2 regions of the Enterocloster sp. HCN-30185 genome follow, and region 1 is predicted to be linked to the other one. Evidence: a T-box and tRNA genes for the amino acid it is inferred to sense, from the RefSeq annotation. Region 1 holds a T-box; the other holds one or more tRNA genes.

Region 1 (4,550 bases):
CAAAGGAATTTGGTGTAGAAACGGGAATACAGAAGGTGAAGCACCGCATGCTCTACGCCACCGATATACATATCTACAGGAAGGTACTTATCTGCCTTTTCTCTGGAAACAAGGGCCTCACTGTTGTGGCTGTCCACATAGCGCAGGAAGTACCAGGAGGAACCGGCCCACTGAGGCATGGTATTGGTCTCTCTCTTTGCAGCAGCTCCGCAGACCGGACAGGTGGTATTGACCCACTCGTCAATGGCAGCCAGAGGAGATTCACCGGTACCGGTAGGCTGATAGCTCTCTACCTCAGGCAGACGCAGCGGAAGCTGATCCTCCGGAACAGGCACGCAGCCGCACTTTGGACAGTGGATGATCGGAATGGGCTCGCCCCAGTATCTCTGACGGGAGAATACCCAGTCGCGCAGCTTGTAGTTGACTGTCTTGCGTCCAAAGCCCTTTTCCTCGATCATCTGAGGAGCTTCTTTTTTCAGAACAGAGGACTCCATGCCGTTCCATTCGCCGGAATTGATCATGGTTCCACTTGCCTCTGTATAGGCTTCAGTCATATTTTCAATTTCCTTGCCGTCCTTTGCGATTACCTGAACGATAGGAAGGCCGAATTTCTTAGCAAATTCAAAGTCTCTGTCATCATGGGCAGGTACACACATGATGGCACCTGTGCCGTAATCAGCCAGTACATAATCGGACAGCCAGATTGGCGTCTTTGCTCCATTTAAGGGGTTGATGGCATAGCTGCCTGTAAAAACGCCGGTCTTTTCCTTTGCCTGCATACGGTCTACGTTGGAACGCATGGAGGAATCGAAAATATATTTTTCAACGGCTTCTCTTGTCTCATCGGTAGCCAGGCTCTTTGCCAGCTTGTGCTCCGGAGCCAGAACCATAAAGGTTGCGCCGTGAAGGGTATCAGGTCTTGTAGTATAAACGGTGATCTTTTCCTCTCTGCCGTCAATGGGGAATTCCACCTCGGCGCCGTAGGATTTGCCGATCCAGTCCGCCTGCATCTTCTTAACCTTTTCCGGCCAGTCTAATTTGTCAAGATCATTTAACAGGCGCTCTGCGTAGGCCGTGATCTTTAACATCCACTGACGGAGGTTCTTCTTTGTAACAGAGGTTCCGCATCGCTCGCAGCAGCCGTTTACCACCTCTTCGTTTGCAAGGCCGGTCTTACAGGAAGGGCACCAGTTGATAGGGAATTCCTTCTCATAGGCAAGTCCCTTTTTAAACATCTGCACAAAGATCCACTGCGTCCACTTGTAAAACTCAGGATCTGTGGTATTTACTTCCATATCCCAGTCATAGATTGCAGCAATCTGCTTGATCTGGCGCTTGATATTGGTAATGTTGGCCTCTGTGGACTTTGCAGGATGAACGCCCATCTTGATGGCATAATTTTCTGCCGGAAGTCCAAATGCATCCCATCCCATAGGATGGATCACATATTTGCCTCTTAACAGCTGATACCGGCTCCATACATCAGAGATTACATAGCCTCTCCAGTGACCTACATGAAGGCCGCTTCCAGATGGATACGGGAACATATCCAGGCAGTAGTATTTTTCTTTCGTTCCGTCATTTACATTGATCGGATTTTTTTCCCAGTTCTCACGCCACTTCTTTTCAATGGCGCTGTGATTGTACTGTGATGCCATAATTCATTCCTCCGTTAATATTAGTGCTCAGAGCTGGACACACTTTCCTGTAAAACAAAAAACCGCATCTCTTAAATTGCTTCAAGAGACGCGGTCATAGTTCCACGCGGTACCACTCTGATTCGCATGGTAAGCCCATGCGCACTCATCTGCCCCTGTAACGGTGGGCACTCCGGCTTTTCCTACTCAGACTGGCAAATGCCCTTCAGAAAAGCTGCTCCAGGACCAGTTCAGTATCCTCCTGCCGCCGGCTCTCAGCCTCTACCGGCTCTCTGTGAGACAAAATAAATACGTACTACTTCCTGTCAATGCATTTATACTGAATCTTAATTTAACACATTTGACAATGGCTGTCAATATACTGTCAAAAAAAGCCGTGGCTGTTTATACCGCCAAAAACTTACAGGCGTTCGATAATTGCCTTTGTATATGCTTCCGTTCCAGCGCATCCGCCCAGATCCGGCGTTAGAATCGTTCCATCCTTTAATACCTCATCCACTGCTCTTCGGATTTTTGCAGAAATCTCCTGCTTTCCCAGATGCTCTAACATCATGCAGGCGGACCACAAAAATGCAGTGGGATTGGCAATTCCCTTTCCTGCGATATCGGGGGCGCTGCCGTGAACTGCCTCAAACATGGCAAAGTCCGTTCCCATATTGCTGGAGGGCAGAAGACCCAGTCCGCCGATGAGCCCGCTGGTAAGATCCGACAGAATATCTCCATACAGATTTTCTGTCACTATTACGTCAAAGGTTTCCGGATGCATTACCAGCTGCATGGCTACATTATCAACGATCTTATCCTCTGCTTCAATTCCAGGATATTCCCGGCTGATCTCGTAAAAAACATCACGGAACAGGCCGTCGGAAAGCTTCATGATATTAGCCTTATGGACGCAGGTTACTTTTTTTCTTTTGTTCTTTACCGCATAGTCAAAGGCGGATCGGACAATGCGCTCACTGCATTTTCTGGTAATGATTTTAATGGAATGGGCCGTATTCTCATCAATCTTTTCTTCCACGCCTGCATAGAGATCCTCTGTGTTTTCTCTGAACATTACAATATCCACATGTTCAAAGGGCGTCTTAACTGCAGCGTTAGACTTTGCAGGGCGCATATTGGCGTAAAGATCGTATTTTTTGCGCAGCGTTACATTCAGCGAACGGAAGCCGGTTCCTAATGGAGTCGTGATCGGAGATTTTAAAAGCACATGGGTCTTTTCAAAGGAAGCAAAGCCTTCTTCCGGTATCAGAGCACCATTTTCCTCATACTCTGCCGCTCCTACACGGAAAATCTCATAATCCAGATCTGCACCTGCCGCATCCAGGATTGCAAGCACTGCATCTGTAATCTCCGGTCCAATGCCGTCTCCCTTAAATACTGTGATTGTATTCATTTCCATGACTTATCTCTCCTCCATTGGCATATAGTCCTTATTGTCCCCTACATACTTGGTAGCAGGACGCATGATCCGTCCGTCATACAGCTTGTTTTCGATATTGTGGGCCACCCAGCCTACCATACGGCTGCACATAAATAATGGTGTATACAGGTCTCTGGGAATATTTAACATTCCATAAGCAAAACCACTGTAATAGTCTACATTGGTAGGCAGAGCCACACCCTTTCTCTCCTTCATAACCTCCAGGGCAGCATTTTCAAACCTCTGGCGGAAGTCAAATTCCGTCATCTGCTTTTTCTCCTTAGCCACCTCTGCACAGCAGGCTCTGAGCATATCTGCACGGGGATCGGAAACCGTATAAACCGCATGGCCGAAACCGTATACCAGACCAGAACCGTCATACAGCTTTCCATCCATCAGCTTATGGACTGCAGCCCGCAGCTTTTTATCATCTGCCGTATAGCCTCCGACTTCATCCAAAACTGCATCCATCATTTCTGCCACCTTGATATTGGCGCCTCCGTGTCTGGGGCCTTTTAAAGAACCGATGCTGGCAGATACGGTCGAATAAATATCTGTCCCTGTAGAGGAAATTACCACGTTGGTAAAAGTAGAGTTATTTCCGCCGCCATGATCCGCATGAAGCATCAGGATCGTATCTAAGAGGCTGGCTTCCTTATCCGTAAACTTCTGATCTTTTCTCAGAACACTCAGGAAATTTTCTGCAATGGAATATTCCGGATTGGCATAATGGATAAAGAGGCTGTCTCTGTTATAATAATGAACCTTACTCTGATAGGCATAGCAGGCAATGGACGGCAGCTTTGCCACCAGGTTGATTCCTTTTACCAGCGTTTCATATACATCTGTATTGTCTGGATCGTCATCATAATTATACAGGGTAAGAACCGCATCCTGCAGCTTGTTCATCAGGTTCTTTCCCGGCATCCGCAGCAGGTTCATTTCCACAAATTCATCTGGTATCTCATAACAATCTCTTAAGATTGCACAGAACTGATCCAGCTCCTTTCTTTTTGGAAGATACCCAAAAAGCAGAAGGAAGCATACCTCCTCATAGCCGAAATGGCTGTTCAGCTTTCCCTTTACCAGATCGACCACATTGTAGCCTCTGTAATAAAGCTCTCCGGGAATCGCCACAATCTGTCCGTCCGCTCCCTCACTGTATCCTACAACATCTGCAACCCGTGTAAGCCCAACACGGACACCTGTGCCATCCTCATTTCTCAGACCTTTCTTTACATTGTATTCCTTATACCATTTATTAGGAATATCTGTATAATTCTGAGACTTTCCATAAAACTGTGCAAGATAGCTTTCTCTTGTCATGGCGGTTCTCCTTTCTGATTTTAATGACGGTTTCTGTTATAGTTGATCAGACATCCGGCCTTTACGATCTGCCGTTCTTCAGCCGTCATGTCTGCCATATAAAGCCTGATTTCTTTTATCGGTGCAGTTCCGTCTTTTCCCAG
Region 2 (4,550 bases), on a different contig from region 1:
CGCCCCGCTTCTTCGCAGGAAGGCCGCTGCCTCAAAGGTACGCACGCCGGTCTGATTTGTAAAATTCTGGGTATCAATCACAATACCCGCATACATGGCGTCTGCCTCTGCAGGCCGCACCTTGATGCCGTCTGCAATATACTGCAGCACCTCTGCCACCATTTCACAGGTAGAAGAAGCATAGGGCTCTACATAGGAAAGCACCGCATTGTCAATAACCTCGTTGCTGGTTCTGTGGTGGTCCAGCACAACGATCGTCCGCACCAGGCGCAGAAGGGACGGCTCATCTGTGATGCTGGGACGGTTTACATCCACCACCACAAGCATGGTGCCTGCATCTGCCAGCTCTGCCGCCTGAGGCCCTTTTAGGAACATATCGTCCGGATATTCCGCATTGTCCAGGAAGCGCTCCATCATGGGACGGACGGAGGAAGTAACCTCATTGAGCACAATATTGGCCTTTTTATTCATGGACATGGCGATCCGGTAAATGCCGATGGCTGCGCCGAAGGCGTCAATATCTGCCAGACGGTGGCCCATGATCAGCAGCCGATCCTTATTTTCCATCAGTTCCCGCAGGGCGTGGGCCTTTACACGGGCCTTCACGCGGGTTGTCTTTTCCATCTGCTGTGCCTTGCCGCCATAATACTGGATCTTATCCGAATCCTTTACGACCGCCTGGTCGCCGCCCCGTCCCAGAGCCATATCAATCGAGGTTCTGGCATACTCATAATTCTGAGCATAACTTTCACCGTTCATGCCGATACCGATACTTAAGGTCACGGCCATCTCATTTCCGATATTAACAGTCTTTACATCTTCCAGAATGGGGAAACGGGACTCCTGCATCTTAGCCATGTGCTGCTGGCAGATTGCAAAGAAATATTTATCCTTTTCAATCTTTTTTACAATGCCGTTCATGGAAGCAATATACTTGCTGATCTTACGGTCGATCAGAGCCGTAAGCAGGGATCGCCGCACTTCTTCCACGCTTTCAAGCGCTTCTTCGTAATTATCCAGATAGATCAGTCCTGCTACCAGTTTCTGATCATTGACCTGCTGTTTGTATTTTAACGTCTGGGTCTCATCCATGAGATAGACAGCCGTAATGCCGCCTTCTCCCGTTTCCAGACCATTATCAGCCACGGCCTGAGACAAGGAAGCAATCGCCAGCTCCCGCAGGTCTACCCGGTAATTTCTCTCCAAATATGAGCTGTGTATGCTCACTGTCTCTCCGCCTGTAGCCAGCATTTCCTTCGTAACCTCCGGAAACAGGGCCGTCAGATTAGGCGCTGCCGTCTTATCTTCCCCTAAGATCAATGAAAACTCTCGGTTCATCCACAAAAGACGCCCCGTCCGGTCTGTCACTGCATAGGGAACCAGCATTTCTTTCAGGATATCCTGCTTGCTCTGATCGTAAGCTTCCGCAAATGCGATCAGTCCTACCAGGATTCCCCTTTTTCTGGAACAGTAAAGCCACAGCGCAATTCCAATATAGACAAGAGTAAAAGCCGAAACAATGATTCCCGCCGTAAACGACACCGCCCCCACAGCTGCCGCAAGCAGGACCATAAAGACTGTCAAATACAGCGGCCACTGCAGATATACGCGAAATGTCCACCGCATCTTTCCTTTATCTTTCATATCCTTCCTCCAATTTGTACCCGAAAATGGAATACGCCTATCTTATAGAGTATACCATATCTGCCCGGATTCGTCCATTGGAAAACGGATTTTGAAACGCAGGAGCTTTCATAAGCCTTTTCCAAACCGTAAGGCAAAATAAAAGATACGCACAAAAAACGGTTTACACGCAAAAAAGAATCGAATATAGTAGGAATGACAGCAGAGAATATCTTTAATACAGGAGTATTCATATGAAAAAATCAGACTTTATGAAAGAATTTATAGTAATAACCTTTGCCACCCTCATTGTTTCAGCCGCCGTGTTCTTCTTTCTGATCCCCAGTCAGGTGTCTGTAGGAAGCATATCCGGTCTGGCTATGATCCTCGGCAATATCATCCCTCTCCATATCTCCATCATTACTTTTATCCTTAACGGGCTTTTGCTGATAATTGGCTTTCTCCTGATCGGAAAGGAATTTGGCGCAAAAACGGTTTACACCTCTCTTCTGCTTCCATTATTTTTAAGGATATTTGAAATATGGTTCCCCGATTTTTCATCCATTAACGGCGATCCCTTTCTGGATATGGTCTGCTATATCTTTGTTGTAAGCATCGGACTTGCAATTTTATTCCGGGAAAATGCCTCCTCCGGGGGACTGGATATTGTGGCAAAGCTGTTAAACAAATATTTCCGCATGGATATGGGAAAAGCCATGGCGCTTCCCGGTATGTGCGTGGCCCTGTCCTCTATCCTGTTTTATGATAAAAAGTTGGTCGTTTTAAGCCTTTTAGGCACCTATTTAAACGGGCTTGTACTGGACCACTTCATATTCGGCCTGAATCTGAAAAAACGAGTCTGCATCATCTCTGAAAAAGAAGCTGAAATACGCAGTTTTATCCTGAACCGCCTTCACAGCGGCGCTACCATCTATGAAGGCCGGGGCGCCTATGACGGTCAGCCTAAAACAGAGATCATTACCATCGTGGATAAAAATGAATACGCCCTTTTGATGTCGTATCTTTTAAAAACAGACCCTTCCGCCTTTGTCACAGTTTACACGGTCAGCGAAGTAATCTACCGGCCGAAACCCCGCCAAATTTTATAAAATAATTTCATTCCCCCTCTTGATTTTTCCCCGCTCATGTGATATTATTATCACTGCTTATCAAACAAAGCATGGGCGAATTCCCGAGTGGCCAAAGGGGACAGACTGTAAATCTGCTGGCACTGCCTTCGGTGGTTCGAATCCACCTTCGCCCAGTTGCATACCAGAGTAAGCTTAAGAGCATCAGTGCTTTGCATGTAAAGGCTCTTGTTTTCAGGCCAAGTATGCATATACTCCTATATGGAATGCCGCAGTGGCGGAACTGGCAGACGCCCGGGACTTAAAATCCCGTGGGTAGTGATACCCGTACCGGTTCGATTCCGGTCTGCGGCATTTGATTTTAACCTCTGTTTCTTTTGAAACAGAGGTTTTTTGCTGTATATTTAGCAGAAACAAAAGTGCTGCCGGAACGCAGATTCGTTCCTTCAGCGCTTTTTCTTTTTATATCCGTTTATTCAGAAACCTTTCTGGGCGTTCCTGTGATACGCAGATATTCCGAATCTCAGTCATAAGACGGAGGAAGAAGGGTATGGGGATTTCCCTTTATTTCCTTTGTAGGGGATACCCGACGGCAGGGGCCGATATTTCCCTGCATCTGGCCCACAATCACCTTTTTGTCTCCCAATTTCTTTTTCAGAGTAATGAAAGCACAGTTTCCTGCTGAGAAGCATACAATCTGCCCATCCTTCAGATGAGGTGCAATCCAGTCCGTAATGGCCTCGTGGCGTTTTGCCATAGCAGAGACAAGCACTACCTCAGCCTCCACCAGGGCTTCCTCTACATCAAACGTAATGCTGCGGATCACCGCATGGCCGGTTCCGCAGCTGCCAACCAAATCCACACCATTCCCATCTGCCTGAATGGCCTTTAAGCAAGTTATGTGCCAACATATTTACTCTCAAAAATCAGGGAAATTCAGGACAAATCTATCAAAAAAATCAGGGAAAAGCGGCATTTTTATCCAGATATGGGCATTAGAAGGATAATTTTTTGATATGAATATTGTTTTTCTTCCATCACGAACGATTATTTTTTAAAAAAGGGTACTGCAAACTCAATGTTTCCGTTTGCAATACCCTTTGAAATATTTTATGCAATTTCCTGCTCAAACTCCTCTACTGTAGAGGCCCTGGCAGCCTTTTTAAGCCATACCCCCAGCGTCTCCAGATCCGTTTCGCTGCGGATTCGCTTTTCCAAAGTTTCCGAAATTGGGCCTATATCATACCTTCTGCATTTCCCTTCTCAATTCCGACCGATAAAATGCTCATTTTTACGCCCTCCCATTCTTCTGATTCCTTTACCTCAGATACAACCTGATCCAGCTTCAAAGCACTTCCTCCCCACCCACAAACCGCGACTCGATCACCGGATAAAACGCCTCTGGCCGGGACACGAAGACAGCGCCACCATATGGCGGCATGATAACTTTCAACATCCCATTTTCCACACGGTAAAACACGATTCCTGCATTATACCCATTCTCAAAGGTCAAAATCGGCCTTCCAAGAATCATATCATCCGTAATCCCCAGCTGCCATACAGGGATCTCCATCACAGCCGGTTCCGGGCGGTTGGATATCACGGTAATGGTCTGGTGATCCCCGCTCATTCTTCCGTAGGCGATCTGATGCCGTCCTGCAAAAAGAGGTTTTAGCGCGCCTTTGCGCAGCGCCGGAATCCGCTTGTGGATTCCAGTCATATACCGGTGAAATTCAATCAGTTCCAGATCCTCCTTCCCCCAGGGATAGGTTCTTCTGCTGTCAGGGTCTGTCCATCCGCAGACGCCCGCTTCATCACCGTAATACAGAGTCGGAGCTC

Evidence for each region. The T-box of region 1 lies ahead of leuS (leucine--tRNA ligase). A T-box ahead of a tRNA ligase gene usually reads a tRNA of that ligase, here a tRNA-Leu.
Region 2: it encodes a tRNA-Leu, which carries the amino acid that the T-box ahead of leuS (leucine--tRNA ligase) is inferred to sense. The anticodon was not compared.

The regions. Positions count from the first base shown of each region.
Region 1 covers NZ_JBBKBT010000011.1:23,857-28,406, reverse strand. Annotated here, with positions in the region: gene leuS (leucine--tRNA ligase) at 1-1,658, opposite strand, end outside; T-box leader at 1,740-1,976, opposite strand; gene WKT10_RS11735 (isocitrate/isopropylmalate dehydrogenase family protein) at 2,059-3,060, opposite strand; gene WKT10_RS11730 (citrate synthase) at 3,064-4,407, opposite strand; gene WKT10_RS11725 (hydratase) at 4,428-4,550, opposite strand, start outside.
Region 2 covers NZ_JBBKBT010000014.1:44,892-49,441, reverse strand. Annotated here, with positions in the region: gene WKT10_RS13195 (DHH family phosphoesterase) at 1-1,644, opposite strand, end outside; gene WKT10_RS13190 (YitT family protein) at 1,878-2,732, shown strand; tRNA gene WKT10_RS13185 (tRNA-Tyr) at 2,806-2,887, shown strand; tRNA gene WKT10_RS13180 (tRNA-Leu) at 2,980-3,065, shown strand; gene WKT10_RS13175 (hypothetical protein) at 3,235-3,573, opposite strand; gene WKT10_RS13170 (glycoside hydrolase family 13 protein) at 4,057-4,550, opposite strand, start outside.